Regions from separate parts of the Pantoea sp. KPR_PJ genome, predicted to be linked through region 3. Evidence: predicted binding sites of a transcription regulator. Region 3 holds the regulator's gene; each other region holds the start of a gene.

Region 1 (9,858 bases), on a different contig from region 3:
CTCCAGCAGCTGATCGCGCGTCAGCACCTTGCGTGCGTGGCGCAGCAGCGCACGCAGCAGCGCATACTCGCCCTGTGTCAACGGAACCGGTTCATGCTGCGGATTAAACAGCTGGCAGCGTGACTCATCCAGCTGCCAGCCATTAAAGCGCCAGCAGGGGTTTGCGGCCTCCGGCTGGGGTACACGCCCGCCGCGCCGCAGCGCCGCGCGCGCTCTGGCCACCACCACGCGCGGGTTAAACGGCTTGGCTATGTAATCATCCGCACCCATTTCCAGTCCAACCACCATCTCTGCTTCAGAGCCCATTCCCGTCAGCATCATGACCAGCAGATCCGGACGCTGACGCTGTAGCTGTTGCAAAACCAGCAGGCCGTTGGTGTCTGGCAGCATCATATCCAGCATTACCAGCGCAATATCGGGATACTGTGCCAGTAGTGCCGGTGCATCTCGCCCGTAGTGACAGCAGTAAACGCAAAACTGTTGTTCGCTCAGCACATCCTGCAGCAGTTCACAGACAGCTTTATCATCGTCGATAACCAGAATGGCGGGTTTCATACCGCACGACCTCAAAGTTAATAAAAGGTTAACAAGATTGTACACGGGGCGATTTGTGCCGCGCTGCCGCGCAACGGAAACGTGAGCGATATCGCGGTTGCGATTGCTGAAGCGTGCGGTAACGCAGAATTTTAATGAGCGATCAGCGCAGATGAAAACGATTGCGCAGCATCGGGGCAATGCACCATAATCGCGCCTCGATTTGGTTCAGATTTCTCTTAGAAATTGCCAGGGCTGGCGAAGTAAACGATTGCGTCTGAGTGTGGCACAGTGCTTGCTATCTGTTCAGGTCTGACGCAGAAACAGGGCGTTACGTCAGCGGCCGTCAGCATGCAGCGGCCCGCTGCGCGTGAGTAACACAATAATCAGCATGTAACCCACACTGGCAAGTGAGAACGCGCATTCGTGCCGTCTCCGCTCTTGAGAGATGATGATGTTAGAAAAACTGTTCAAGCTAAAAGCGCACAACACAACGGTTCGAACCGAAGTGGTTGCGGGCATTACCACCTTCCTGGCGATGGCCTACATTCTCTTTGTCAATCCCAGCATTCTGGGCGCGACCGGAATGGATAAAGGCGCTGTCTTCGTGGCCACCTGCCTGGCCGCCGCGATCGGTTCGGTGTTAATGGGGCTGATTGCCAACTATCCTATTGCACTGGCGCCAGGTATGGGCCTTAACGCCTTTTTTACCTACACCGTTGTGCTGCACATGGGCTACACCTGGCAGATTGCACTGGGTGCGGTATTTCTCTCCGCGGTAATCTTTTTTGCGCTGTCGATTTTTAAAATCCGCGAGTGGATTATTGCCAGCATTCCGCTGCCCCTGCGTGCGGGTATTGCCGCCGGTATTGGGCTGTTTCTCGCGCTGATTGCGCTGGAAGGCGCTGGCATTGTGGTGGATAACCCGGCGACCCTGGTGGGACTGGGTGATCTCACGAAGCCCGGCCCCCTGCTGGCGCTGCTCGGCTTTGTGGTGATTGTCGCGCTGGAAGCCCGTCGCGTCACCGGTGCAGTATTGATCGGCATTCTGCTGATCACCTTTATCTCAATGGGTATCGGCCTGTCGCCTTTTGCCGGCGTCTTTTCTGCTCCCCCCTCGATTGCCCCCACCTTTATGCAGCTGGATATTGCCGGGGCGTTTAATGTCGGCCTGGTCAGCGTGATCTTTGCGTTTCTGTTTGTCGACGTATTCGACAACACCGGCACGCTGCTGGGCGTAACCAAACGCGCTGGCCTGGCCGATGAGCAGGGCAACATCCCGAAAATGGGTCGCGCGCTGGTAGCAGACAGTGCTGCTGCGCTGTTTGGCTCGCTGCTGGGCACCTCAACCACCACCAGCTATGTGGAATCGGCCGCTGGGGTGAGTGCAGGCGGACGAACCGGATTGACCGCCATTGTTGTTGCGATTCTGTTCCTGCTGGCGCTGTTTTTCTCGCCGCTGGCGGGGAGTGTGCCGGTCTATGCCACTGCTCCGGCGCTGCTGTTTGTTGCGGTGCTGATGGCCTCTGGTCTGGCTGAAATCGACTGGAAAGATGTGACGACCGCGGCGCCGGTTACCGTCACCGCGCTGACAATGCCGCTGACCTACTCAATCGCCAACGGAATTGCCTTCGGTTTTATTACCTGGACCGTGGTGAAACTGCTGAGTGGTCGCACCAGAGAAATTAACGCGGCGCTGGTTATCCTCTCAATTTTGTTCGTCATCAAGCTTGGCTGGCTGAGCGCCTGATCCCTTCCGCTGGCGCAGCGACAGGCTGCGCCCCCTTGCTCCTGTCTCTGCGCGTCAGGCGATATCGCTTGCGCGCATTTCGTGTTTCTTCAGAAAGGATTGCGTACTGGCTTCCAGAATGTGTCAGAAAAGGTGTTAACGCGTTCCTGCTGCGGCGATGATGTCACTCAGAAGCAACGCGGCTGCGCAATCTGCTGGCTAATTTTTGACAAATTAGCGAAACGTGGAATGTTATCTGAGCGAAAAGCTGGTTAAATTTCCAACGGTGCGGGCAGGCGTCAGCAACAGAATGGATAACGCGCCAGGGAGCAGATCCTCATGGAACAGGCATCACATTATGAACCCCGCTATCAGCCCCCGCTTTTACTCCCTCTTCAGCTGTCAGGAGGTAATCCCATGGAACGGCTCACCCAACGTGTTGATCGGCTTGAGCAGAATACCCATCAGATTAAAACGGAACTGGCTGTGCTGACCGAACGCGCGCAGCATTTTGCGACGAAGAGAGATGTGGAAGCGCTGTGGACAGGGCAGTTTAAACTGCGCTGCGAAATGCTGGAGGGGTTTGCCCGGATTGAAAAGCAGAATAGTGAACAGGCCGGAAGGATTAATGCGATAAATGTGCGTCTTGATGAGGCCTTAAAACGCAATGACGACAGGGATGGACATAGCGATGAAAAATTTGAGCGTATAGATCAAAGGTTCGATCGTATGGATGAAAAGTTTGAGCGCATAGATGTCAGGCTCGAGCGCATGGATGAAAAGTTTGAGCGCATAGATGTCAGGCTCGAGCGCATGGATGAAAAGTTCGAGCGCATAGATGACAGGTTCCAGCGTATAGATGAAAAGTTTGTGCGTATTGATGACAAGTTTGATCATCTCAACGATCGTATTACCTGGACGCTGCTGGTGCCAGCGGTGTTAGCCGTACTTGGCTGGGTAGCGAGAGAGTTCTGGCTGTTGAGATAGTCAAGCGGGAGCGGCTCCCGCTTTTTGCATCTGACCTGGTAAAGCGGGAGCGGCTCCCGCTTTTTGCATCTGACCTGGTAAAGCGGGAGTGGATCCCGCTTTACTGCATCGGGTGACGAAAATACACGGAAACGTTATCCCGTGATTTTGCCGGTTAGCGGAACGGCGGCTCGTTAAAGGTACGCAGCTTGCGTGAATGCAGCTTGTCACCCTCGGCGCGCAGCAGTTCTACCGCGCAGATCCCTATTTGCAGATGCTCAGAGATAGCCCCCTCATAGAAGCGGTTCGCCTGGCCCGGCAGCTTAATTTCACCGTGCAGTGGCTTGTCCGATACGCACAGCAGCGTGCCATAAGGAACGCGGAAGCGGTAACCCTGCGCGGCAATGGTGGCGCTCTCCATATCAACCGCGACCGCACGGCTCAGGTTAAAACGCAGCGCCGAAGCGGAGTAGCGCAGCTCCCAGTTACGATCGTCTGTGGTGACCACGGTGCCGGTACGCAGTCGCTGTTTGACCTCTTCTCCCGGCATATTGCTCACCGCTTTAGTGGCGTCATAGAGTGCACGCTGCACCTCGGCAATGCTCGGCACCGGAATATCGGGTGGCAACACGCTGTCGAGCACATGATCGTCACGCAGGTAGGCGTGGGCCAGCACATAATCGCCGATGCGCTGGCTTTCGCGCAGGCCGCCGCAGTGTCCAATCATTAGCCAGGCGTGAGGGCGCATGACCGCCAGGTGATCGCAAATCGTTTTGGCGTTGGACGGGCCAACGCCGATATTCACCAGGGTAATGCCGCGTCGCCCTGGCGACGTAAGGTGCCACGCTGGCATCTGGTGCTTTTTCCACGCCAGATCCAGCATAGCTGCATCGTCTTCAGCCGTATCGACGGTTATCACCGCACCGCCTGCGCAGGCCAGGCTGTCATAATCGCTATTGGGATCGCGCACCTGCTCGGTGGCCCAGCGCACAAATTCATCAACATAGCGCGTGTAGTTGGTGAACAGCACAAAGGGCTGGAAATGCTCGACCGAGGTGCCGGTATAGTGGCGCAGGCGTGCCAGAGAGAAGTCGGTGCGCAGCGCGTCAAAATGCGACAGCGGGAAAATGGCGTCTGGATTAAACAGGCCGTCGGCGGTCTCGTCACCAATTTGTGACAGCTCTGTGGTTGGAAAATGTCGCGCAATGCTGGCGCTCATGGTGCGATCGAGCGACAGATCGGAACCATCAATAACGTAAGGATAGGGGATCTCCTGGCTGGATGGCCCCACCTGAATTTCCACCTCATACTCTTTTTCCAGCATCGCCAGCTGTTCGCTCAGGTAGTGGCGCAGCAGCGCCGGGCGCGTAATGGTGGTGCTGTAGCTGCCGGTATGGGTAAAGCGTCCCCAGGCACGGGTGCGATTCTGCTGCGGGCCTTCACCGCGCCAGGTAATGCGCAACTCAGGGTAAACAAATAACCCTTCATGGCGAGCGGCGGCATCGGGTAACTCACCTTGTTCCGTATAAACTTTAATGGCGGCGCGCAGGGCATTCACGGCGTCGTCGTACAGGCGTTCAAGTTCGTCCAGCGCCTGCTGGCGGTTAAGGCTTTTCCGTTGTGTAGGCATTCGCTCTCCTGGTAATAAGTGACCTCACCCACAGCTTAGCGGGTTTGCCGCTGTCGCAGGGCAAGAATCTGTGATCAACCGCATTATGCACCAACAGGGTGCTGGCGTGTTGCCAATCCCCGCCTACGTTTAAATGAACCAGAAGGTGACGTCGTGCGCTGTCGCTGGCGTTGCCACCTTCCTTCAGCGAAATCTTGCTATCTGATCCGTTCTGGCGAGGTTCTTGCTTGCGATACATGTCGGCTGTCGCAGCCGCACATGACTTTCCTGAACCTGAAAAACAACATGTATTACTCCTGCGCCGTGGTCGGGCAAACGCAAACTAACTGTGTTGAGGATAGACAGCATGTCTCAGAAAATGATCAAGTTGTCATTAAACGTCGTGATTGCAGGCTGTTTCAGCGCCGCGCTCAGTGCGCAGGCAGAGATCAAAATCGGCGTCGCCGGGCCATTTTCCGGGCCGAATGCCACCTATGGTGCGCAGTACTGGAAAGGGGCGTCACAGGCGGCTGAAGATATCAATGCCGCCGGGGGCATTAACGGTGAAAAAATTGTGCTGGTTCAGGGCGATGACGCCTGCGAGCCGAAGCAGGCGGTGGCGGTGGCAAACCGCCTGGTCGATCAGGACAAAGTGATGGCCGTTGTCGGCCATTTTTGCTCATCCAGCACCATGCCTGCGTCAGAGGTCTACGACGATGCGGGCGTGCTGTCGATCACGCCAGGCTCCACTAACCCACAGATTACCGAGCGCGGCATGAAAACCCTGTTTCGCATGTGCGGTCGCGACGATCAGCAGGGGGCAATTGCGGCCAATTTTATGATCGACAAGTTGAAGGCGAAAAAGGTTGCGGTGATCCACGATAAAGACACCTATGGTCAGGGGCTGGCCGACGCAACCAAAGCGGCGCTGGAGACGCGCGGCGTGAAAGAGGTGATGTATGAGGGGCTGTCGCGCGGCGAAAAAGACTTCAACGCGCTGGTGACAAAAATCGCGCAGGCCAGTCCCGACGTGGTCTACTTCGGCGGCTGCCATCCGGAAGCGGGACCGCTGGTGCGCCAGATGCGCGAGCAGGGGGTAAAAGCTGATTTCTTCTCTGGCGACTGCATTGTGACGCAGGAACTGGTGACTGCCGCAGGCGGGCCGCAGTATACCAATGGCATTTATATGACCTTTGGTAACGATCCCCGCCAGATCCCCGACGGCAAAGCGGTCATTGAAAAATTCCGTCAGGGCGGTTTCGAACCGGAAGGCTATACGCTCTACGCTTATGCCTCTGTCCAGGCGCTGGCTGCCGCCTATAAAGGCGCAGGCAAAGACAACGAAAAGGCAAGTGAGTGGCTGAAATCACACGATGTGCCCACCGTTATGGGTAAAAAAGCCTGGGACAGTAAAGGCGATTTGAAAGTCTCTGATTACGTCATTTATCAGTGGGACGATAAAGGCAAATACCACCAGCTGTAAGCCCCCTGGCTGCCCCGCGCGGCGGGGCTTTCCTCTGCGGGTCGCCGCTGCACGGCCCGCGTTGCGCAGAGACTTTATTATGGATGCCTTCTTACTTCAGCAACTGATCAACGGCCTGACGCTGGGCGCGGTTTACGGGCTGATTGCCATCGGCTACACCATGGTTTACGGCATTATCGGCATGATCAATTTCGCCCACGGCGAGGTCTATATGATTTCCGCCTATCTCTGCGCCATCGGCCTGGCGCTGCTCTCCTTTTTTGGTGTGCACTCTTTCCCGCTGCTGATTTTCGGCACGCTGCTTTTCACCGTGGTAGTGACGGCGGTGTATGGCTGGACGATTGAGCGCATCGCCTACCGACCGCTGCGTCATTCAACCCGCCTCGCGCCCTTGATCTCTGCCATCGGGATGTCGCTGATCCTGCAAAACTACGTCCAGCTGAGTCAGGGACCCAATCAGCAGGGGGTGCCCACGCTGCTTACCGGTGTACTGCGCGTCGAATTTGACGGCGGCATCGTGCAGATCACCTGGACTAAGGTCTTTATCCTGGTGGCGGCCTTTTGCGGTATGGCGCTGCTGACCTGGATTATCCAGTACACCCGGCTGGGGCGCATCTGTCGTGCGGTGCAGCAGGATCGACGCATGGCGGCCATTCTCGGCATCAATACCGATCGGGTCATCTCACTGGTGTTTGTTATCGGTGCGGCAATGGCTGGACTGGCGGGCGTCCTGGTGACGATGAACTACGGCACCTTTGATTTTTATGCTGGCTTTATCATCGGTATCAAAGCCTTTACGGCGGCGGTGCTGGGTGGCATCGGATCGCTGCCTGGCGCGATGCTGGGTGGACTGCTGCTTGGCGTAGCGGAAGCGCAGTTCGCCGGGCTGGTCAACTCTGACTACAAAGACGTTTTCTCGTTCGCGCTGCTGGTGGTGATTTTAATCTTCCGGCCGCAGGGATTACTTGGCCGTCCGCTGGTGGCAAAAGTATGAGGGCGCAACGATGAGTGACTCTCTGAAGATTCGTCAGGCGCTACGCGATACGCTGCTGGCCGGGCTGATAGCGCTGGTGGTATTCGGGCCGGTAGTGGGCGTCGTGCTAAAAGGTTACCGCTTTGATCTGGCACCGATGCGCGTGGCGCTGCTGGTTGCGATCGTCATGGTGGGGCGGCTGCTGCTTAGCCTGTTTCTGCAAACGGCGGGTGGGCAAACGCTGCTAAGACGCTTTGAGGGCGCCGATGATGGCGTCTACGTGCGCGAGCCGGGATACCGTTCGCGGCTGCGCTGGATCCTGCCGCTGCTGCTGGTCGTGGCGCTCGCTTTTCCTTTTCTTTCCAGCAAATATTTGCTGACCGTGGCAATCCTCGGCCTGATCTACGTTCTGCTTGGGCTGGGCCTGAATATCGTTGTCGGCCTGGCGGGACTGCTCGATCTCGGTTACGTGGCTTTTTACGCCATCGGTGCCTACGGGCTGGCGCTTGGCTATCAGTATCTTGGGCTGGGCTTCTGGAGCATGCTGCCGCTGGCTGCGCTGCTGGCGGCACTGGCCGGTGCGCTGCTCGGTTTTCCGGTACTGCGCATGCACGGCGACTATCTGGCGATTGTGACGCTCGGCTTTGGCGAAATTATTCGTCTGGTGCTGACCAACTGGCTGAGTTTTACCGGCGGGCCGAACGGCGTGTCTGTGCCGTCGCCTACCTTTCTTGGGCTGGAGTTTGGCCGCCGCGCGCGCGAAGGCGGCGTGCCGTACCACGAATTTTTCCACCTCGACTATAACCCCAATATGAAGTTTATCTTTCTCTATGTCGTACTGGTTCTGGTCGTCGCGCTGGTGTTGTTTATCAAGCACCGCCTGACGCGTATGCCGGTCGGCCGCGCATGGGAAGCGTTGCGCGAAGATGAGATCGCCTGCCGTGCAATGGGCCTTAACCATGTGCTGGTCAAGCTGTCGGCGTTTATGCTGGGCGCTTCCACTGCGGGCATCGCAGGCGTCTTTTTTGCCAGCTATCAGGGCTTTGTTAATCCCACTTCGTTTACCTTTTTTGAATCGGCGCTGATCCTGGCGATTGTCGTACTGGGCGGAATGGGATCGACGCTCGGCGTGGTGCTGGCGGCATTTGTGTTGACGGTAGCACCTGAGCTGCTGCGCAGCTTCGCTGAATACCGCGTGCTGCTGTTTGGCATACTGATGGTGGTAATGATGATCTGGCGACCGCGCGGCCTGGTGCGCACCAGTCGTGTCGGCGTGGTACCGCGCAAAGGAGTACGCCATGAATGATGCCATCCTCCAGGTGGAACACCTGATGATGCGCTTTGGCGGCATCAGGGCACTGAATGACGTGAGTCTGCGCGTGCAGCGTGGCTCGGTCACGTCGCTGATCGGCCCCAACGGCGCGGGAAAAACCACCGTCTTTAACTGCCTGACCGGGTTTTACCGCGCCAGCGGCGGACGTATCCTGCTCAATGCCCAGGCTCGCAGCACCGACGTCATCCAGATACTCGGGCAGAAAATTGAGCCGCAGGACTGGCTGCGGCCTGCACAGCTTGGCTCACGTATCTGGTACAAAATGTTCGGCGGCGCGCACCTGGTGAACCGCGCCGGACTGGCGCGGACTTTCCAGAATATCCGCCTGTTCCGTGAGATGTCAGTGATTGAGAATCTGCTGGTGGCGCAGCATATGCTGGCAAACCGAAACCTGCTGGCGGGTGTGTTCAACACCCGAAGCTATCGCGAGGCGGAAAATCGCGCGCTGGATCGCGCCTTTTACTGGCTGGAGATGGTCGACCTCGCCGCCACCGCTAACCGGCTGGCGGGCACGCTCTCCTATGGTCAGCAGCGACGGCTGGAGATTGCGCGTGCCATGTGCACTCAGCCCGAGCTGATCTGTCTGGATGAACCCGCCGCGGGACTCAATCCGGTTGAAACCGAGGCGCTGAGCGCGATACTGCATCGCCTGCGCGCCGATCACCGCATTAGCGTGCTGCTGATTGAGCACGATATGCCGATGGTCATGGCGATCTCTGATCATATCGTGGTGCTCGATCACGGCGACGTTATCGCACAGGGCACGCCGCGGCAGATACAGCAGGACCCGCGCGTGATTGCCGCCTATCTGGGCGCAGAGGAGGAGGAACTTCATGGCTGAGCCAATGTTAACCTTTGAGGCGGTCGATCTCTTTTACGGTCCGGTGCAGGCGCTGAAAAAGGTATCACTCAGCGTCTATCCGGGCGAAACCGTCGCGCTAATCGGTGCTAACGGCGCAGGAAAATCGACGCTGCTGATGTCGATTTTTGGTCAGCCGCGCATTGCACAGGGTGAAATCTATTTTCAGGGGGAGCCGATCAGCCATCGCTCCACCCATTTTATTGCCGCCAGCGGCATTGCCCAGGCACCGGAGGGCCGACGCATTTTCGCCGATATGACGGTGGAGGAGAATTTGCAGATGGGCACCATCGCCATCGGCAGTGAACATCAGAAAAGCGATCTGGCGCGCATGTACGCGCTGTTCCCGCGCCTGCTGGAGCGGCGTAAACA
Region 2 (9,858 bases), on a different contig from region 3:
GCCAGAACCCGGCTGTGTTTCCAGACGCCGCCGCAAGCCCCTGGCCACCGGAGCGGTAGGTCTCCTTTGTCATACACCCTTCGAGTTCAGGTGTTTCGGTGAACCCTCATCGCCAGCAGGCTCAGCAATGCCGCTATCGCGTGACGTCAGGAAGCTGGCTTTAAGCCTCTCCCGTCAATACCACGATGTTGTTTCTCAGCAGCGCATAACGTTACAAATTAGCCCTCTTCTGCTGCGAATATGATGACGCCGGAGCTTTTTAACATAAGGACGCACGCAAAATCCGCGGCGGTGCCGTCAGATTTTTACCACACCAGGAGCACGTGTACAGCGAAGCGGTGCCCGATTATTTGCACCTTTGTCATTTGGCGGCGGTAAGCCATTGGGGTATAACAGGTAAAGCAAAAAACCGCACCGGCTATCCCGGCTGCGCCTTTACTACGGTAAGCCTTAGGCGGCCGCTTCCGCCTGACAAAGGAGAGTAGAATGCATACCCCGCTCGACAAAAACGCACTGGATCAGCTATTTAACGAAGCCCGCACCCACAGCTACTGGCAGGATAAACCGCTGGAAGAGGGTGTGCTGGAGCAGCTCTATGCCCTGACGGCGCTGGGCCCAACGTCAGCCAACTGCTCACCAGGCCGCTTTGTCTTTGTTACCTCGCAGGAAGGCAAGGAGAAGCTAAAGCCCGCGCTCTCCTCTGGCAACCTCGAAAAGACCATGACCGCACCGGTTACCGTGATCGTTGCCCATGACATGACCTTTTATGAGCAGCTGCCGCAGCTCTTTCCTCACGCCGACGCGCGTAGCTGGTTTACCGGTAGCCCGGAGCTGGCCAAAGAGACTGCATTCCGCAACAGCAGCCTGGAGGCGGGGTATTTGATTATGGCCGCGCGCGCGCTGGGTCTGGACGCCGGTCCGATGTCAGGTTTCGATCCGTCAAAAATCAACGAGGCCTTTTTTGCTGGCAGCAGCTGGCAGGTAAACATGCTGATCAACCTCGGCTACGGCAATCACGAAAAACTGCATCCGCGCCTGCCGCGCCTGCGTTTTGAACAGGCCTGTAAATTCGCCTGATGACAAAAAGCCGCTGTATCCTCATGCAGCGGCCCCTCCGCTTTCAGCTCTTTATCAGCCAATTCTGAATATTGCATTATTCTGTTTCATGCCGGATGCAATATGCTCAGAAAATTCTTACAATGCGCTTCTGATGATTAAGTGACCATTTTCACGGAGCGACAGATGGCGGGTCATTTTGTACGTTGGATGGGCGATCCTGGCATTGTTGCCGACGCCATGCGCATGCCACAGGATGTGCTCGATCAGGCGCGGCAGCTTCCTGATAAACGACGCGGACGCTTCCTGATTGCCCGCCTGATGCTGGCTCAGCTAATGCTGCGCGTCTACGGCATTCATACCCTTCCTGCCCTGATTACCCACAGTAATGGCCGTCCTGCCTTTGCCGATCGCGATCTGCCTGACTTTAGCATTGCGTATGCCGGAAATATCGTTGGCGTATTGCTGGCCGAGGAAGGGGGGCGTGCCGGGCTGGATATGGAGATTGTCCGCGCCCACAGCCGACAGACTCAGGAACAGTTGATGCAGTCGCTGACCTCAGGCGAACGGGCCTGGATCAACGCGCAGCAGGATTTTATGGAGGCGGTGACGCAAATCTGGACGCTGCGCCAGAGCATTCTCAAGCTGACCGGCGAAGGGAGCGACCCTATGGACTCGCTAAGGCTGCAACCTGCGGCTGGTCGCCTGCGTTCGACAAGCTATCCCGATATCCAGGCAGTGTGTGACGCTGAGCCGACGCTGGTCTGGTCATGCGCCCTGTCGCCCGCTACCCAGCGTCTCCATTTATGGGAAGTAGATGCCTCACATCAGTGGCATGCGCTGCGCGACGTTGAGATGAGCAAGCCGAATATCGGGCCGCGCACGCTGCGGCTGACCAGCTCGCCGCTGGAGCGTAGCACCCATCCTCAGATGTAAAAAAGGCCGCGTAAGCGGCCTTTTTTTAATGTGCGTCGATAAACGCGATTTTCAATACAAACAGCAGCGCTACGACGACCACGCAGGGGCTGATCTCACGCCAGCGTCCGGTACCCAGCTTCATGATGCAGTAAGCAATAAAGCCCAATGCGATCCCTTCGGTAATGGAGAAGCTGAACGGCATCATGGCGGCGGTAACAAAGGCTGGTACCGCTTCAGTCAGATCGTCCCAGCGCACGCGCGACAGGCTGGCCGTCATCAGCACGCCAACGTAAATCAGCGCGCCTGCGGCCGCGTAGCCAGGCACCATCGCCGCCAGCGGCGACAGGAACATCACCAGCAGAAACAGCACGCCGGTGACGACTGCCATCAGGCCGGTCCGCCCGCCAATGGCGACGCCAGACGAGCTTTCGATGTAAGCGGTCACTGACGACGTCCCCGCCAGCGCGCCAGTGACTGAACTTACGCTGTCAACAAACAGCGCCTGCTTCATGCGTGGGAACGTGCCCTTCTCATCAGTCAGACCCGCTTTATCGGTCACGCCGATCAGGGTGCCGGAAGAGTCAAACAGGTTTACCAGCATAAAGGAGAAGATGATACCCGCCATACCAATATTGAACGCGCCTTTGATATCAACCTGCCCGACCACACTGGTAATGGCGGGAGGAGCAGAGAAAAGGCCCACATACTTTACGTCACCCAGCGCCCAGCCGATTGCCGTGGTGATCACCATGGAGATCAGCACCGCTGCATGAATATTGCGTGATGCCAGAATCGCGATAATAAAGAAGCCAAGTGCCCCGAGCAGGACGCTGTGCGAAGTCAGATTCCCCACGGCAGCGATGGTATCGGGATTGGCCACGATAATACCGGCGTTTTTCAACCCCATCATGGCGATAAACAGGCCGATACCCGCCGTAATGCCGACGCGCAGGCTCAGCGGAATATTGGCAATCATCCAGTAGCGCACGCGCAGCAGCGTCAGAATCAACAGGCCCAGTGCTCCCCAGAAGATGGCCCCCATGCCGACCTGCCAGGAGTAGCCCATTGCCCCGACGACCACAAAGGCAAAAAAGGCGTTTAGCCCCATCGCGGGTGCCAGCGCAACCGGCAGGTTAGCAAACAATCCCATCAGGATGCTGCCAAAGGCGGCGATCAGGCAGGTGGTGACAAATACCGCCTGCGTATCCATGCCCGCCACGCCAAGGATCTGCGGGTTAACAAAGACGATGTAAACCATCGTCAGAAAAGTAGTGATACCCGCAATAACTTCGGTACGCACCGTGGTGCCATGTTCCTGCAGCCTGAATATGCGCTGCAAAAAGCCTTGTTTACTCATGCCAACGACCCTGATGAAAAGAAACCGGCGCGTATCCTGACCGCTTTACTGAACCAATACAATGATTTTTCGCAACCGTTTCCGGGATAGCAATCGACGATGATTAGGTTAAAGTGTGGGCTGTCCCGCAATAAAAGGATCCCGAAAAATGTCAGTAGCGTGTGTATTTTTTGACTGCGACGGTACGCTGGTGGACAGCGAACGGCTCTGTACCCAGGCGTATGTAAATACCTTTGTCCACTATGGTATTACCTGCTCGTTGCAGGAGATGTTCGAGAAGTACAAAGGTGTACAGCTTTACGACATTATTCGCGATATGGCGGAGACACATCAGACTACGCTGCCCCAGGAAACATTTGAAACCGACTACCGCGCCGAGGTGGCTCGCCTGTTTGACGCGTCGCTGACGGCGATCCCTGGCGCAAAAGCATTGGTTGAGAAAATCACCGTTCCGATGTGCGTTGTCTCTAACGGCACGGTTAAAAAGATGCAGCATTCGCTGGGCCTGACCGGAATGCTGCCCTGGTTTACCAGCCACCTCTACAGCGGTTACGACATTTCAAGCTGGAAGCCCGCGCCTGAACTGATGTATTACGCCGCCGAACAGATGCAGGTGCCCATTGAGCAGTGCATTCTGGTGGATGACTCTGAAGCGGGTGCCCGTGCCGGCATTGCGGCGGGCATCCCGGTATTTTACTACTGCGCCGATGCGCATAACCCTGCGATCGACCATCCGCTGGTGACGCCCTTTACCAGTATGGGGCAGCTACCGGCGCTGTGGCAGGCGCGCGGCTGGCAGCTGACAGGCCAGGCGTCAGCCAATCGCGCCGAGTGAATCTTCGTTGCCCTGCTTTTTCGGTAGTAAAAAGAGCGTGGCGAAAATATCCAGCAGGTAGATTAGCGCCAGCAGCGTGATCGCCGCCACGAAGGAGATTTTCGCCACCAGCAGGCCAATCACCAGCGGACCAAAACCGCCGACGCCGCGGCCGAGGTTAAACAGGACGTTCTGCGCCGTGGCGCGCGCCTGCGGCGGAAAGGTATCAGAGATCAGCGCGCCGTAGCCGCCAATCATGCCGTTGACAAACATGCCCATCAGCGCACCGGTAAACAGCATCACCGTGGGATCGCGCAGCTGGGCGTAGATCACCACCATCGCTACTGCGCCAAACTGATAAAGCAGAAAAATTTTCCAGCGCGCAAAGCGGTCTGCCAGCACGCCAAACAGCCAGATGCCAAAGGTCATTCCCACGACCGTCACCGCCGTCCACAATCCCGATTTGGTCAGGCTGAAACCAAAGTTAGTGGAGAGATAGCTCGGCATCCAGATCATCAGGCCGTAATAGCCAAAATTCTGCACCGAGGTGAGGATAAAGATACCCAGACTGGCTTTTGCCGTGGCGCGATCCTGCACCAGCATTTTCAGGCGCGCTGGAAAGGAGAGTGACGGCGTCTGCTTCGCCTGACGGGTAAAGGCTTCGGGTTCACCCATGCTACGGCGCAGCACAAAAGAGAACAGCGCAGGCAGCAGGCCGACCAGAAACATGCCGCGCCAGCCAATCACGCCCAGCAGCGCTGGCGTAATAAAGGCCGCCAGCAGTACGCCAAGCTGCCAGCCGATGCCCACCCATGCCGAGGCGCGATTGCGCTTCTCCACGGGCCAGGCTTCGGCAATCAGCGCCATACCGATACCAAATTCACCGCCCAGGCCCATGCCAGCCAGCGTACGGTATGCCAGCAGATCCCAGTAGCCCTGCGCCACCGCACACAGGCCGGTGAAGAGGGAGAACATCAGGATCGTCACGGTAAGGATGCGGATACGCCCGAAGCGATCGCTAAGATGACCAAACAGAATGCCCCCAACCACTGCGCCAGTCAGCGTCCAGGTCACCAGCGAGCCCGCCTGTGATGAGTCCAGCGCCAGCGACACGCTAATGGCTGGCAGCATAAATCCCAGGATCAGCAGATCGAATCCATCCATTGCGTAACCACTGACCGCGGCCAGCATCGCCTTTGCAGGCGTGACGCTCTGCTTACTGCGGGAAAGAGACATGAATCAGCACCTTAATAAGAAAATGTGCGCCGATTATATAAAGGAAACGGTTGCGTATAACAGAAAAAGCGGTAGTCCGTGCGCCAGATGGCGCACGGTGGGAGAGCCTCAGGAAGGTTTACTGGAGCCGTCATCGCCGGACAGCAGCTCATCCAGCCGGTCGCCGCCCACATGACGGAAATCCTGTCCTTTAACGAAATAAAAGATGATTTCACAGATGTTCTGGCAGCGATCGCCGATACGCTCAATGGCGCGGGCGCAGAACAGCGCGGTCAGCACGCTGGGAATTGTGCGCGGATCTTCCATCATATAGGTCATTAGCTGACGCACGATGCCTTCGTACTCTTTATCGACCTTTTTATCTTCACGGTAGATATTAATGGCTTCGTTAAGATCCATACGCGCGAACGCATCCAGCACATCGTGCAGCATCTCTACAGTATGGCGGCCAAGTGACTCCAGGCTCACCAGCAGTGGCATATGCTGCTGGCCAAATTTCTCCAGCGCGGTGCGGCTGATTTTCTCTGCCACATCGCCGATGCGTTCCAGTTCTGAGATGGTTTTGATGATCGCCATGACCAGACGCAGGTCGCTGGCGGTCGGCTGACGCTTGGCGATGATGCGCACGCAGGCTTCATCTATTTCCACTTCCATCATGTTGACCTTCTGGTCGCCGTCGATAACGCGCTGCGCCAGTTCGCCGTCAAGGTTGTGCATCGCGGTAATGGCGTCGGTAAGCTGCTGTTCAACCATGCCGCCCATGATCATTACCTGGGTGCGAATATGTTCCAGCTCCGCATTGAACTGACCGGAGATATGTTTGTTCAGGTTTAAGTTATCCATGGTTATCTCCTGATAAATCAGCCGTAGCGGCCCGTAATATAGTCTTCTGTCTGCTTCTGTGCAGGCTTGGTGAAGAGTCTGTCCGTATCGCTGAACTCAATCAGCTCGCCCATATACATAAAGGCGGTATGGTCAGAGCAGCGCGCCGCCTGCTGCATATTGTGGGTGACGATCACCACGGTATAGTCCTGCTTCAGCTCGGTGATCAGCTCTTCGATGCGGCCAGTGGAAATGGGGTCGAGCGCGGAACAAGGCTCGTCCAGCAGCAGAACTTCCGGGCGGATCGCGATGCCGCGCGCAATGCACAGGCGCTGCTGCTGGCCGCCGGACAGACTGTACCCGCTCTGATGCAGCTTGTCTTTGGTTTCATTCCACAGCGCGGCTTTGCTCAGCGCCCACTGTACGCGCTCGTCCATGTCGGCACGTGACAGCTTTTCGAACAGACGCACGCCAAAGGCAATATTGTCATAAATCGACATTGGAAACGGCGTCGGCTTCTGGAAGACCATGCCGACGCGCGCGCGCAGCAGGGCGATATCCTGATGTGACGCCAGGATGTTTTCGCCGTCCAGCAAGATGTCCCCTTCGGCTCGCTGCTCAGGATAGAGCGAATACATCTTATTAAAGGTACGCAGCAGCGTGGATTTGCCACAGCCTGACGGCCCGATGAAGGCGGTGACCTGATTTTTCGCAATATCCAGGCTGATATTCTTCAGCGCGTGGAACTTGCCGTAATAAAAGTTCAGGTTACGCACCTGGATTTTACCGCTGTTTGAAGTCGCAATACTCATTGCTTGTCTCTCATAAACAACGCCGCACAGGGCAGCGCCGAAGGTTATCCGTGTTTGCTTTTGGTGAAGATGACGCGCGCCAGAATGTTCAGCAGCAGCACACAAAGCGTGATAATCAGCACGCCCGCCCAGGCCAGGCTTTGCCACTCGGCAAAGGGGCTCATGGCGAACTTAAAGATGGTGACCGGCAGGTTCGCCAGCGGCTGCATCATGTCGGTAGACCAGAACTGATTCGACAGCGCGGTAAACAGCAGCGGCGCGGTTTCACCTGCGATGCGGGCGATCGCCAGCAATACGCCAGTGAGGATGCCCGATACCGACGCTTTCAGCGTGATCGCGGAGATCATTTTCCACTTCGGCGTGCCCAGTGCGTAAGCCGCTTCACGCATACTGTCTGGTACCAGGCGCAGCATGTTTTCAGTGGTGCGGATAACAATAGGGATTTGCAGCAGCGCCAGCGCGATGACGCCCGCCCAGCCGGAAAAGTGCTGCATCTGCGCCACCACAATGGTGTAGACAAACAGCCCAACCACAATCGACGGTGCCGAGAGCAGAATGTCATTAATGAAGCGAATCACTTCGGCCAGCGCTGATTTACGGCCATATTCCGCCAGGTAGACGCCAGCCAGAATACCCAGCGGCGTACCGACAACCGTGGACCAGAAGATCAGCAACCCGCTACCCGCCAGGGCGTTAGCCAGTCCGCCGCCAGCCGTATTAGGCGGAGGGGTCGATTCGGTAAACAGCGACCAGCTCAGCCCGTCAATGCCGCGCGTAACGGTGGTAAAGAGGATCCACACCAGCCAGAACAGGCCAAAGGCCATTGTCAGCAGCGACAGCGTCAGGGCAATTTTGTTTTTGGTGCTGCGCCAGGACTGCATTTTACGGCGTGACGCATCCAGTTCGGCGCGTGCCTGTAATTCAATGGTCGTCATGAGCGCGCTCCTTCATTTTTGGACAGGCGCAGGATCATCAGCCTGGAGATCGCCAGCACGATAAAGGTGATGACAAACAGGATCAGCCCCAGCTCCATCAGCGCGGCAACGTGGACGCCCGACTCGGCTTCAGCAAACTCATTCGCCAGTGCAGAGGTAATGCTGTTGCCCGGCATAAACAGCGAGGCGCTGTCGAGCTGGTAGGTGTTGCCGATAATAAAGGTCACCGCCATGGTTTCGCCCAGCGCACGTCCCAGGCCCAGCATCACGCCGCCAATCACGCCGTTTTTGGTAAACGGCAGCACGATGCGCCAGATCACTTCCCATGTGGTGCAGCCAATACCGTAGGCCGACTCTTTCATCATGACTGGCGTCTGCTCGAACACGTCACGCATCACCGACGCAATGTAGGGGATGATCATAATTGCCAGGATCACACCTGCCGCGAGGATACCGATACCAAACGCAGGACCAGAGAAGAGTGCCCCGACAAACGGGATAGCTGACATCACGTTCCCCACCGGCGTCTGAAAATATTCAGCAAACAGCGGTGCGAAGATAAACAGGCCCCACATGCCGTACACGATGCTGGGGATCGCCGCCAGTAGCTCAATCGCGGTGCCGAGCGGACGACGCAGCCAGCCCGGGGCCAGCTCGGTCAGAAACAGCGCGATGCCGAAGCTCACCGGCACAGCAATGATTAACGCAATCAGTGAGGTCACGAGCGTGCCGTAAATCGGCACCAGCGCACCAAACTCTTCATTTGGCGCATCCCAGGTTTTCGACCACAGGAAGGAGAAACCAAATTTCTGGATGCTCGGCCAGGAGGAGAAGATCAGGGAAACGATAATGCCCCCCAACAGCAACAGCACAATCAGCGCTGCCAGCTTAACCAGCGCGCCGAAAATCATGTCACCTTGCTTACCCGGAGCTTTGAATGCCGGCTTCGTTGCAGCCATAGAAGTTTCATTCTCAGAAGGTTGTAGAGCGACCGCCAGTCACCCGTCGATCTGGCCGGACATCTGTCCGGCCCGGTTTTTCGTTACTGGTATAGCGCTTTGCCTGAGCTGTCCTTGATGCTGGCTTTCCACGCCTCGCGGATCTGTGCAGTCACGCTGTCTGGCAGCGTGGCATAATCCAGGCTGGTGGCCGTTTTGCTGCCGTTTTTATAGGCCCAGTCGAAGAACTTCAGCACTTCACTGCCTTTCTCAGCGTTAGCCTGATCCTTGTAAATCAGAATGAAAGTGGTGGAGGTGATTGGCCACGCATCATTGCCTTTCTGGAACGTCAGGTCCTGGGCAAAGGATTTGCTCCAGTCTGCGCCTTTCGCCGCGTTGGAGAAGCTGGTTTCGCTCGGTGCTACCGGCTTACCGTCAGCATCAACCAGTTTGGTATAGGTCAGGTTGTTCTGTTTGGCGTAAGCGTATTCCACGTAACCAATTGAGCCCGGCAGACGCTGAACAAAGGCCGCCACGCCATCGTTGCCTTTACCGCCCAGACCGGTCGGCCAGTTAACCGTATTGCCTTTGCCGATTTTGCTGTTCCACTCTTCGTTCACTTTCGCCAGGTAGCTGGTGAAGACGAATGAAGTGCCGGAGCCGTCAGCGCGACGCACCACGTTGATATTGCTGTCAGGCAGTTTTACGCCAGGGTTCAGCTTAGTGATGGCGGCATCGTTCCACTTTTTGATGTTGCCCAGGTAGATGTCACCCACGGTTTTGCCGTCGAGCGTCAGCTCGCCTGATTTTACGCCCGGAATGTTGACGGCCAGTACGACGCCACCGATCACTGTCGGGAACTGAAACAGACCGTTTTTCTGCAGGTCTTCCTCTTTCATCGGCGCATCTGACGCACCGAAATCCACGGTTTTCGCAATAATCTGCTTCACGCCGCCCGATGAGCCAATGC
Region 3 (9,858 bases):
CTTTTTGTTTATTCTGCTTCTTTATGCTTCTCTGCCGTCTCTTTGATCAGCGACTGCAGCTCACCACGCTGGAACATCTCAACAATAATGTCACAGCCGCCGACCAGTTCACCGTCTACCCACAGCTGCGGGAAAGTCGGCCAGTTGGCGTATTTCGGCAGCTCGGCGCGAATATCAGGGTTCTGCAGAATATCCACGTAAGCAAAACGCTCACCACAGGCCGAAAGCGCCTGTACCGCCTGCGCAGAGAAGCCGCAGCTTGGCAGCTTCGGGGAACCTTTCATGTACAGCAGGACCGGGTTTTCTGCGATCTGGCGCTGAATTTTTTCTACAGTACTCATAATTGCCTTCCTTAATTCCCTACTTCGTGTTTGTTTATTGTAGCGACTTCGCCCCGCCCCTGAAAACGACAATTTCTGGCTTGCCGGGCAAAAACGCCATGTTTGTTAAATCGTTTCGTAAAGTTTTGACCTTTTCTGACGATAATCAAAACCTGAGCTGTTCATAACTGGTAATAACTCTGCTGTTATAAACTACTGAAATTGCTTATTTTGAATGCAACTTCTACCCTGTAACAGTTTAATGGAAAAATGGCTTAACTTTTGAAAAAAACCTGGCTTAGAATGGCCCCGGCGCTGATCCTTGATCAGATTTTTCTAACCTCGTTACGGCCAGTTGTCGTAACCGCTAACCCTGTAACCGGACTATGCGTTTACTGATTACGCTTTTCATTTTAGCTTTTGCCCAACTGTTTCTTAACGTCGCTTCGGCTTCGCCGCAAACGCCGGTTAATGCCAGTCTGCATAAAGCGGAGAAAAAGAGTGCGCGCGAAGATGAGCGGCGCAAGCGTCGGCCGGTAAAAACCAGCGCGAAGAAGTCTCGCCTGCCTGCTTCACAAAAATCAAAAGTCAAAAAGCAGCAGAAAATCGAAACCGCGTCACTTTCTCACTCCGCCAGTAAACCCAAAAAATCGTCATCTTCCTCCCGTAAACGCTATGGTCATCAGCGCACACTGAGCAGCATCAAAACTACCCGCGCTGCAAACGTGCAGAAAGTGGAAGCGGACGACGGCACTACCATCAAAATGAGCAAGTCTCACCGCCTGCGTTACCAGAAGGCGCGTGAAACGGCGATGACCAAACTGATGGGGCAGCTGGGTAAACCCTATCAATGGGGTGGCAGCTCACCGCACACTGGTTTCGACTGTAGCGGCCTGGTCTGGTATGCCTATAAAGATCTGGTGAAATTCAGAATTCCGCGCACCGCCAATGAGATGTACCATCTGCGCGACGCCTCACCGATCAAGCGCGAATCGCTGGAGAAAGGCGATCTGGTCTTTTTCCGCATTAACGGACGCGGCACCGCCGATCATGTAGGCGTCTATCTCGGCAACGGTAAATTTATTCAGTCGCCGCGCACTGGAAAAGATATTCAAATCAGCGCGCTTTCAGAGGATTACTGGCAGCGCCATTATATCGGCGCACGCCGCATGATGACGCCAAAGACCATACGCTGAGATAAAAAAACCGGGATATCCCGGTTTTTTTTGTGCCACTTTAATGCAGGATGGCGGTGAGGCTGAACGTCACAATCATCAGCAGCGCCGCACCAGTGGTCATCAATGCCAGTTTTAAATCGGTACTCATTTCCCCCCTCCTTACCCACACAGTTATTATGGTCTTGCGCAATTTTCCCATAGCTGGCGGTAAAAATCTCGTGTTATCTCGCAAGCCTTGCTAGAATCCCCGCCTTTGTTGCGCAACTGGCGCAACCGCAGTTTAGTCCGCACGCAACAGCCCCTGTTTTTTTCCTGCCAGGTAATGACTTTTCCGTCAAGAAATGCAGCAAATTAACAGAAAATAACCTTAGCGGACGCAAACGTTTAACATTATGCTTATCAGTAGCTTACTGACAGGTTCTGGAGTTTCTTTTTAATGGCAACAATCAAAGATGTCGCAAAGCGCGCCGGTGTCTCAACGACGACCGTTTCTCACGTAATTAACAAAACGCGTTTTGTTGCGGAAGAGACGCGCAATGCCGTCTGGCAGGCAATTCAGGAACTGCACTATTCGCCCAGCGCCGTAGCGCGCAGCCTGAAAGTCAACCACACCAAAACGCTGGGTCTGCTGGCAACCTCAAGCGAGGCGCCCTATTTTGCTGAGATCATTGAAGCGGTTGAGCACCACTGCTTTGAACGTGGCTATACCCTTATCCTCGGCAATGCGCATAACGATTTACAAAAGCAGCGCGCCTACCTGTCGATGATGGCGCAAAAACGTGTTGATGGCCTGCTGGTGATGTGCTCTGAATATCCGGAAGACCTGCTAAAAATGCTGGAAGAGAACCGCAACATCCCCATGGTCGTGATGGACTGGGGCGAATCGCGCGGTGATTTTACCGATACCGTACTGGATAATGCTTTCCAGGGTGGCTATCTGGCAGGTCGCTATTTGATCGAGCGCGGCCATCGCGATATCGGCGCTATCCCCGGCCAGCTGGAGCGCAATACCGGCGGCGGTCGCCACGCCGGTTTTCTCAAAGCACTGGAGGAGGCTGGCATCGCCGTGCGTTCTGAATGGATCGTGCAGGGCGACTTTGAGCCTGAATCGGGCTACCAGGCGATGCAGCAGATCCTGCAGCAGAAACAGCGTCCGACAGCAATATTCTGCGGAGGCGATATTATGGCGATGGGTGCGATCTGCGCGGCCGATGAGATGGGGCTGCGCGTGCCGCAGGACATTTCGGTGATCGGTTATGACAACGTACGTAACGCACGCTACTTCACGCCCGCCCTGACCACGGTACACCAGCCCAAAGCCCAGCTCGGTGAGAAGGCGCTGGAGATGTTGCTGGACCGTATTACCAGTAAACGTGAAGAGTCACAGACCATCGAAGTGCATCCGGCGCTGATTGAACGTCGCTCTGTAGCTGACGGTCCGTTCCGCGACTATCGCCGTTAATCTTCGCTTAACCACTCCTGATTTAGCGTTTGCGCATCGCCCAGATAGCTCAGTAGCCAGCTGAGCGCGGGTGATGCCCGCTCTTCTGACCAGCTCACGCAGCAATGGCTATCGGGAAAAGTGACCGGCAGCGTGAGCTCTGCCAGTTCACCCCTGTCCAGCAGAGGACGTGCAAGGTGCCCCGGCATCATCGCTACGCATAGCCCATCCAGCACGCAAACCAGCCCCGCCTGCCAGTCAGGCACTACCAGGCGCCGCTGGTTATCCAGCGTCCAGGTCATACGGCGCGGCAGCGCGCGTGAGGTATCCTCCAGCACCAGCGATGGCCAGGCGCGCAGCACATCATCATCCAGCCGGGACTGCTGTGTCAGCGGATGGTGACGCGCAACCACGCAGCGCCAGTTCAGCGCCCCCATATCGCGAAAGGCAAAGCGACCGCCAACCGGTATGGCCTGGGTTGCGCCAATAGCGACGTCTACCCGCCCGTCGGCCAGCGCGTCCCAGACGCCGTTAAAGACCTCATAGCTGATATGCAACTCCATATCGGGGAAGTGTCGATAGAAATCGGTCACCAGTTGACGGCTGCGCGGCAGTTTCACAATCCGGTCAACTGCAATGCTGAGCTGTCCGCGCCAGCCGTTTGCCAGCTGTTGACACTGCCTGCGGGTAGCGAGCATTTTTTTGATAACGTCCCGTCCTTCACGAACAAAATGTTCGCCGGCCGCGGTCAGGGTGACCTCGCGATGCTGACGTTCAAACAGCGCCACTGCCAGCCAGGTTTCCAGCTGCCGCACCGTATAGCTGACGGCAGACGGCACACGGTGCAGCTCCTGCGCCGCGGCGCTAAAGCTGCCGGTACGTGCTACGGCATCAACTACCTCAAGGGCATATTCAGACCACATCGACTTTCCTTTCAAATTTTTTCACAGCACTCTGCAAATTTTACCGTTTCACAGCCTGAGGTGCACCCTTTTACACTTTGCCGCGTTTAATCTGCCTGACTAATAATGAGAATGAGTCGAACCATGCTGTCTTCAAAAGGATTCATGCCTTACCTTGCCCTGCTCAGCATGCTGGGTTTCCTGGCAACGGATATGTACCTGCCCGCCTTCGGCGCAATGCAGGTGAGCTTTGCCACTTCGCCAGGCGTCATCAGCGCCAGTATGAGTCTGTTTCTCGCGGGATTTGCTCTCGGCCAGCTGTTCTGGGGACCGCTTTCCGACCGTATTGGCCGTAAACCCGTGCTGCTGATGGGCCTGGGGCTGTTTGCGCTTGGCTGCGCCGGCATGCTCTGGGTGGAGAATGTGGCGCTGATGCTGGTGCTGCGCTTTATTCAGGCAACAGGCGTTTGCTCAGCAGCAGTCAGCTGGCAGGCACTGGTGGTTGACCGCTACCCCCAGGCGCGCGCCAATAAAGTCTTTGCCACGATTATGCCGCTGGTTGCGCTGTCGCCGGCGCTGGCACCGCTGCTCGGTGCCTATTTAATCAGCCATTTTCACTGGCGTTCCATTTTCCTGGTGCTGACGCTGACTGGCGTCGTGTTGATGCTGGTTACGCTGCGTTTACCTGCTCGTCGCCCGACAGTGAAAGAAGCCGCCGATCAGCCCGGTTTTCTCACGCTGATGCGCTCCGGCATCTATCGGGGCAACGTGCTGATCTATGCCGCCTGCTCCGCCAGCTTCTTCGCCTGGCTGACGGGCTCACCCTTTATTCTTGCCGACGCTGGTCTGACGCCAGCGGATATCGGCCTGAGCTACATTCCACAGACCATCGCGTTTTTACTGGGTGGATTTGGCTGCCGTGCCCTGCTCAGCCACTTTGCGGGCACGCGGCTACTGCCGTGGCTGCTGACGCTCTATAGCCTGAGCGTCGGAACGCTGTTTGCCGTGGCGCTGATGGATAGCCATCCTCTGGTCGCTCTGCTGCTGCCGTTCTGCGGCATGGCACTGGCTAACGGTGCTATCTATCCCATCGTGGTTTCCAGTGCGCTGCTACCCTTTCCGCACGCAACGGGTAAAGCCGCCGCGCTGCAAAATACGCTGCAGCTTGGCCTGTGTTTTATCGCCAGCCTCGCCGTTTCCGCAGGTTTACAACTGCCGCTACTGATGACTACGCTGGTTATGGTGATCACGATTGTCCTGGCAGTCATTGGCTACATCTGGCAGCGACGCGCCAGCGCACAAACAGATGTTGTCCGCACAACCACTCCCTGCCAGGATAATCACTAAGGCAACTTTTATAGTTAGCCGCCTAACAATAAGTCGTTGAACGTTGACCTGGTTGAGCATATACTCAGTCAGGTTAACAATTCTGCAATATATCAATAAGATAATAGTTTCACGCTTAGGCGAGCTCTGTCGCCCGGATGGTGTCTGCGCGCGTCCCCGCTGTGCCAGACAAAGATTTTCAGATTCAATCCTCTGTAAAACGTCGGATATCAGGCGCACGGAGCGATCCGTGACTTTTCTCACAACGCCTGGGAAATTGGCTATTCTTTTTCTCAGGTTCAAGCGGACAGGTGATGGAGAAGCTATGAGTTCATCGTGTATAGAAGAAATGAGCCTTGAAGAAAACCACTGGTATCGCATTATCCACGAGATGCTGGAAAAAGCGGACATCGAAATCAACGGCAGCCGCCCCTGGGATCTGCAGGTTAAACATCCAGACTTTTTTAAGCGCGTGATTCAGGAAGGCTCACTGGGTCTTGGCGAATCTTATATGGATGGCTGGTGGGAGTGTGAGCGGCTTGATATGTTTTTCCACCGTGTGCTGAAGCACAAGCTGGATCAGCAGTTACCCCATCACTTCAAGGACACGCTGCGCGTTGCTGCGGCACGCCTTACCAATCTGCAATCAAAGAAACGCGCCTGGATAGTGGGAAAAGAGCATTACGACCTGGGTAACGATCTGTTCACGCTAATGCTTGATCCCTATATGCAGTACTCCTGCGCCTACTGGAAAGAGGCGGAGACACTGGAGCAGGCGCAGGAAGCAAAGCTGGATATGATCTGCCGCAAACTACAGCTTGAACCTGGCATGACCCTGCTTGATATTGGCTGTGGCTGGGGCGGCCTTGCCGCTTACGCCGCACGCCACTACGGTGCCATCGTGCACGGCGTGACCATTTCGGCCGAGCAGCAGAAGCTGGCACAGCAGCGCTGTGAAGGACTCAATGTTACTATTCTGCTTCAGGATTACCGCGATCTTGACCAGCAGTTCGACCGCATCGTCTCCGTGGGCATGTTCGAACACGTTGGCCCCAAAAACTATGCCACCTACTTTGACGTGGTGGACCGCAATCTGAAACCAGAAGGGTTATTCTTACTGCATACCATTGGCGCTATCCGCACCGACATGAACGTGGATCCCTGGATCGATAAATATATTTTCCCTAACGGCTGCCTGCCTTCGGTACGCCATATTGCTGATGCCAGTGAACCCCACTTTATTCTGGAAGACTGGCATAATTTTGGTGCGGACTATGACACCACGCTTATGGCCTGGTATGAACGCTTTATCCAGGCGTGGCCGCAGCTGACGGAGAAATATGGGGAGCGTTTTAAACGGATGTTTAGCTATTACCTGAACGCCTGTGCTGGCGCTTTTCGCGCGCGCGATATTCAACTGTGGCAGGTGGTGTTCAGTCGAGGTGTCGAAGGCGGTCTGCGCGTTGCGCGCTAAATCGCTGAGAAGATAAAGGCGCGTAAGGCGCCTTTACCTGGATTATTCAGCGTCGTTGCTGAGCGCCACAGCGGCGGCCGCTTCGCGTTGAGCCAGCACTCGCTCAACGGTATCGACAATCGCCTGCGTATGCGGATCGATCTCGATATTAACGCGGTGGCCCAGTTTTTTTGCCCCGAGGGTGGTGCGCTCCAGCGTTTCCGGAATCAGATAGACGCAAAATTTGCTTTTTGTTACGTCGCCAACGGTCAGACTTATGCCGTCGATGCCCACAAAACCTTTGTGCAGAATATATTTCATCTGCGCCGGATCCTGAATTTTAAACCAGACTTCGCGGTTGTTTTCTGACTGGATAATTTTGCAGATTTCCGCAGTGGTCATAATATGGCCAGACATCAGATGTCCACCAATCTCATCACTGAATTTGGCTGCGCGCTCAATATTGACCACGTCGCCCTGCTGCAGATCGCCTAAATTAGTTACGCGCAGCGTTTCTTTAATCAGATCGAAACTGACGCGGTTCCCCTCAATCGCTGTGACGGTCAAACAACAGCCGTTGTGGGCCACTGATGCCCCCAGCGCCAGCCCCGGCAACAGCTCTTCCGGCAGCTCGGCCACGTGGGTGCGAAACAGTTCTTTTTCTTCTATGGACACAATCTTTGCGGTGCCCTGCACAATTCCGGTAAACATAGTTTTGGCCTCTGCGAAATTTGCTCTAGCTTATCACAGCTTAGCGTGCAGATTTTATTTCCGCGTTGCGCCTCTCTCCGGTTGGGAATATAACGCACAGCATGACAAAACTTGGTGAATCCCGTTAATCCCGCTACACTATCCGCGCATTTCTTCGGGTTCTTTCCCCTTTCTCTTTTTTGACAGGTGTTAACGTGCAGAAGTATTTAACAGAAGCGCGTCAATTGCTTGCCCTTGCGATTCCGGTCATCCTTGCTCAGGTGGCGCAGACTGCAATGGGATTTGTAGATACCATTATGGCCGGCGCGGTAAGCGCCACGGATATGGCCGCCGTTGCAGTCGGCACCTCTATCTGGCTTCCGGCCATTCTTTTCGGTCATGGTCTTCTGCTGGCATTGACGCCCACCGTTGCGCAACTTAACGGCTCCGGCCGCCGCGAACGTATTGCTGAACAGGTCAGGCAGGCATACTGGCTGGCTTTTTTCGTCGCTATTCTGATTATGGTGGTGCTGTGGAATGCCGGTTACGTCATTCGCGCTATGCACGATATCGATGAACAGCTGGCATTAAAGGCCGAAGGCTACCTGCATGCACTGCTGTGGGGCGCGCCCGGCTATTTGTTCTTTCAGGTGATGCGCAATCAGTGCGAAGGCCTGTCAAAAACCAAACCCGGCATGGTGATGGGGTTTATTGGTTTGCTGGTCAATATTCCGCTTAACTGGATTTTCATTTACGGCCATTTGGGTATGCCGGCGCTGGGAGGCGTAGGCTGTGGCGTGGCGACCGGCTCCGTCTACTGGGTGATGTTCCTGGTAATGCGCCTTTGGGTGCGTCGTATGGGCAGCATGCGCGATATCCGTATGAACAAGCGCTGGTCGCCCCCGTCGCGTACCGTGCTGCAAAGGCTGTTTTCACTTGGCCTGCCGGTGGCGCTGGCGCTGTTTTTTGAGGTGACGCTGTTCGCTGTTGTGGCGCTAATGGTCTCACCGCTGGGCATTGTCGATGTGGCCGGTCATCAGATTGCCTTAAACTTCAGCTCGCTGATGTTTGTTTTGCCGCTGTCGCTAGGCGTCGCCACAACCATTCGCGTGGGCTATCGGCTGGGACAGGGCTCGGCGGAGCAGGCGCGGGTGGCGGCCTGGACTGCGCAGGGCGTGGGGGTCTGTATGGTCGCCATCACGGCGTTACTGACCGTCACCTTCCGTCATCAGATCGCCCTGCTCTACAACGACAATCCGGAAGTGGTAGCGCTGGCGGCGCAGTTGATGCTGCTGGCGGCTATCTATCAGTTCTCTGATTCTATCCAGGTGATCGGCAGTGGCATTCTGCGCGGCTATAAAGATACGCGCTCTATTTTCTTTATTACTTTTATTGCCTACTGGATCCTCGGGTTGCCCAGCGGCTATATGTTGGCCATGACCGACTGGATTGTACCGCGTATGGGACCCGCCGGTTTCTGGTGCGGCTTTATCATCGGCCTGACGTCGGCGGCCATAATGATGCTGTGGCGCATTCGTCGTCTGCAACAGCTTCCAGCACAGGTGATCCTGACGCGTGCAGCGCGCTAAGTCTCTGAACGGGCCAGAAAAGGCCCGTTACGCCTAAAAAAACGACGCATAGCACAGTTGCTGGTCAGTCAGGATGAAAAAAGCGTTTTTCCCCTTGCCAGCACTGCAACCTGTCGTTAATATTCGTCCCCGCTGTCGCCCTGACAGCGTGTTGCGCTCTTAGCTCAGTTGGTTAGAGCACCACCTTGACATGGTGGGGGTCGATGGTTCGAGTCCATTAGAGCGCACCAAGTGCGTCCGTAGCTCAGTTGGTTAGAGCACCACCTTGACATGGTGGGGGTCGGTGGTTCGAGTCCACTCGGACGCACCATTTTTTCAATGCGCTCTTAGCTCAGTTGGTTAGAGCACCACCTTGACATGGTGGGGGTCGATGGTTCGAGTCCATTAGAGCGCACCACTTTCTTGTTTATTCCTCCTTGCGCAACCTCACCTTTTATTGATCTCTGTCGCCTCCTTCGGTGCTTTTTAATTGGTTTTCGCATACTTAGCGATTATACTGTGCCCCGTTGTTTCACTTGAAAGGTTTCAGCGCTGCGTGCTTATGGCGATAACTCAAACTCTTTGCGCAACACGCGATTGTCGGTTTCCAGACGTAACCGCACAACTTCCCTGCACGCTCAGCCTCCGTCACCTATCCTTACTCTGTACCGTCCGTTTCGATATCAATCAGAATTTTCATTTCGATGCATCGCCATCGAATCTCAACCTTTATCATCCATCACAACTTACAGATAACCCGTCATGAAAAAGACCAAGATCGTTTGTACTATCGGTCCAAAAACCGAATCTGAAGAGATGCTGACTCAGCTGCTTGAAGCCGGCATGAACGTTATGCGCCTTAACTTCTCACACGGTGACTATGCAGAGCACGGTCAGCGCATCGCTAACATGCGTGCAGTCATGCAGAAAACCGGCCATCAGGCAGCGATCCTGCTCGATACTAAAGGACCAGAAATCCG

The links. The regulator PurR, encoded in region 3, represses purine synthesis genes. The targets are predictions, from matches to a motif close to CANGCAAACGTTTGCNTG.
Region 1: a site for PurR is predicted at 795-812, ahead of HP564_RS05745 (NCS2 family permease). Genes of this name have one in related genera too.
Region 2: a site for PurR is predicted at 3,400-3,417, ahead of HP564_RS18745 (NCS2 family permease). Genes of this name have one in related genera too.

What each region holds. Positions count from the first base shown of each region.
Region 1 is NZ_JABMIK010000002.1:202,104-211,961, reverse strand. It holds gene HP564_RS05750 (winged helix-turn-helix domain-containing protein) at 1-555, opposite strand, end outside; gene HP564_RS05745 (NCS2 family permease) at 986-2,284, shown strand; gene HP564_RS05740 (hypothetical protein) at 2,681-3,250, shown strand; gene HP564_RS05735 (AMP nucleosidase) at 3,405-4,859, opposite strand; gene HP564_RS05730 (branched-chain amino acid ABC transporter substrate-binding protein) at 5,206-6,321, shown strand; gene HP564_RS05725 (branched-chain amino acid ABC transporter permease LivH) at 6,401-7,315, shown strand; gene livM (high-affinity branched-chain amino acid ABC transporter permease LivM) at 7,326-8,600, shown strand; gene HP564_RS05715 (ABC transporter ATP-binding protein) at 8,593-9,468, shown strand; gene HP564_RS05710 (ABC transporter ATP-binding protein) at 9,461-9,858, shown strand, end outside.
Region 2 is NZ_JABMIK010000011.1:77,819-87,676, forward strand. It holds gene HP564_RS18735 (malonic semialdehyde reductase) at 487-1,077, shown strand; gene HP564_RS18740 (4'-phosphopantetheinyl transferase superfamily protein) at 1,243-1,992, shown strand; gene HP564_RS18745 (NCS2 family permease) at 2,018-3,331, opposite strand; gene yieH (6-phosphogluconate phosphatase) at 3,480-4,166, shown strand; gene HP564_RS18755 (MFS transporter) at 4,146-5,381, opposite strand; gene phoU (phosphate signaling complex protein PhoU) at 5,490-6,224, opposite strand; gene pstB (phosphate ABC transporter ATP-binding protein PstB) at 6,242-7,015, opposite strand; gene pstA (phosphate ABC transporter permease PstA) at 7,060-7,950, opposite strand; gene pstC (phosphate ABC transporter permease PstC) at 7,947-8,909, opposite strand; gene pstS (phosphate ABC transporter substrate-binding protein PstS) at 8,993-9,858, opposite strand, start outside.
Region 3 is NZ_JABMIK010000001.1:934,101-943,958, reverse strand. It holds gene HP564_RS04510 (Grx4 family monothiol glutaredoxin) at 9-344, opposite strand; gene HP564_RS04505 (C40 family peptidase) at 707-1,516, shown strand; gene HP564_RS04500 (YnhF family membrane protein) at 1,557-1,646, opposite strand; gene purR (HTH-type transcriptional repressor PurR) at 1,935-2,960, shown strand; gene punR (DNA-binding transcriptional activator PunR) at 2,957-3,862, opposite strand; gene punC (purine nucleoside transporter PunC) at 3,986-5,188, shown strand; gene cfa (cyclopropane fatty acyl phospholipid synthase) at 5,493-6,641, shown strand; gene HP564_RS04475 (riboflavin synthase subunit alpha) at 6,684-7,331, opposite strand; gene HP564_RS04470 (MATE family efflux transporter) at 7,526-8,899, shown strand; tRNA gene HP564_RS04465 (tRNA-Val) at 9,053-9,129, shown strand; tRNA gene HP564_RS04460 (tRNA-Val) at 9,133-9,209, shown strand; tRNA gene HP564_RS04455 (tRNA-Val) at 9,220-9,296, shown strand; gene pykF (pyruvate kinase PykF) at 9,641-9,858, shown strand, end outside.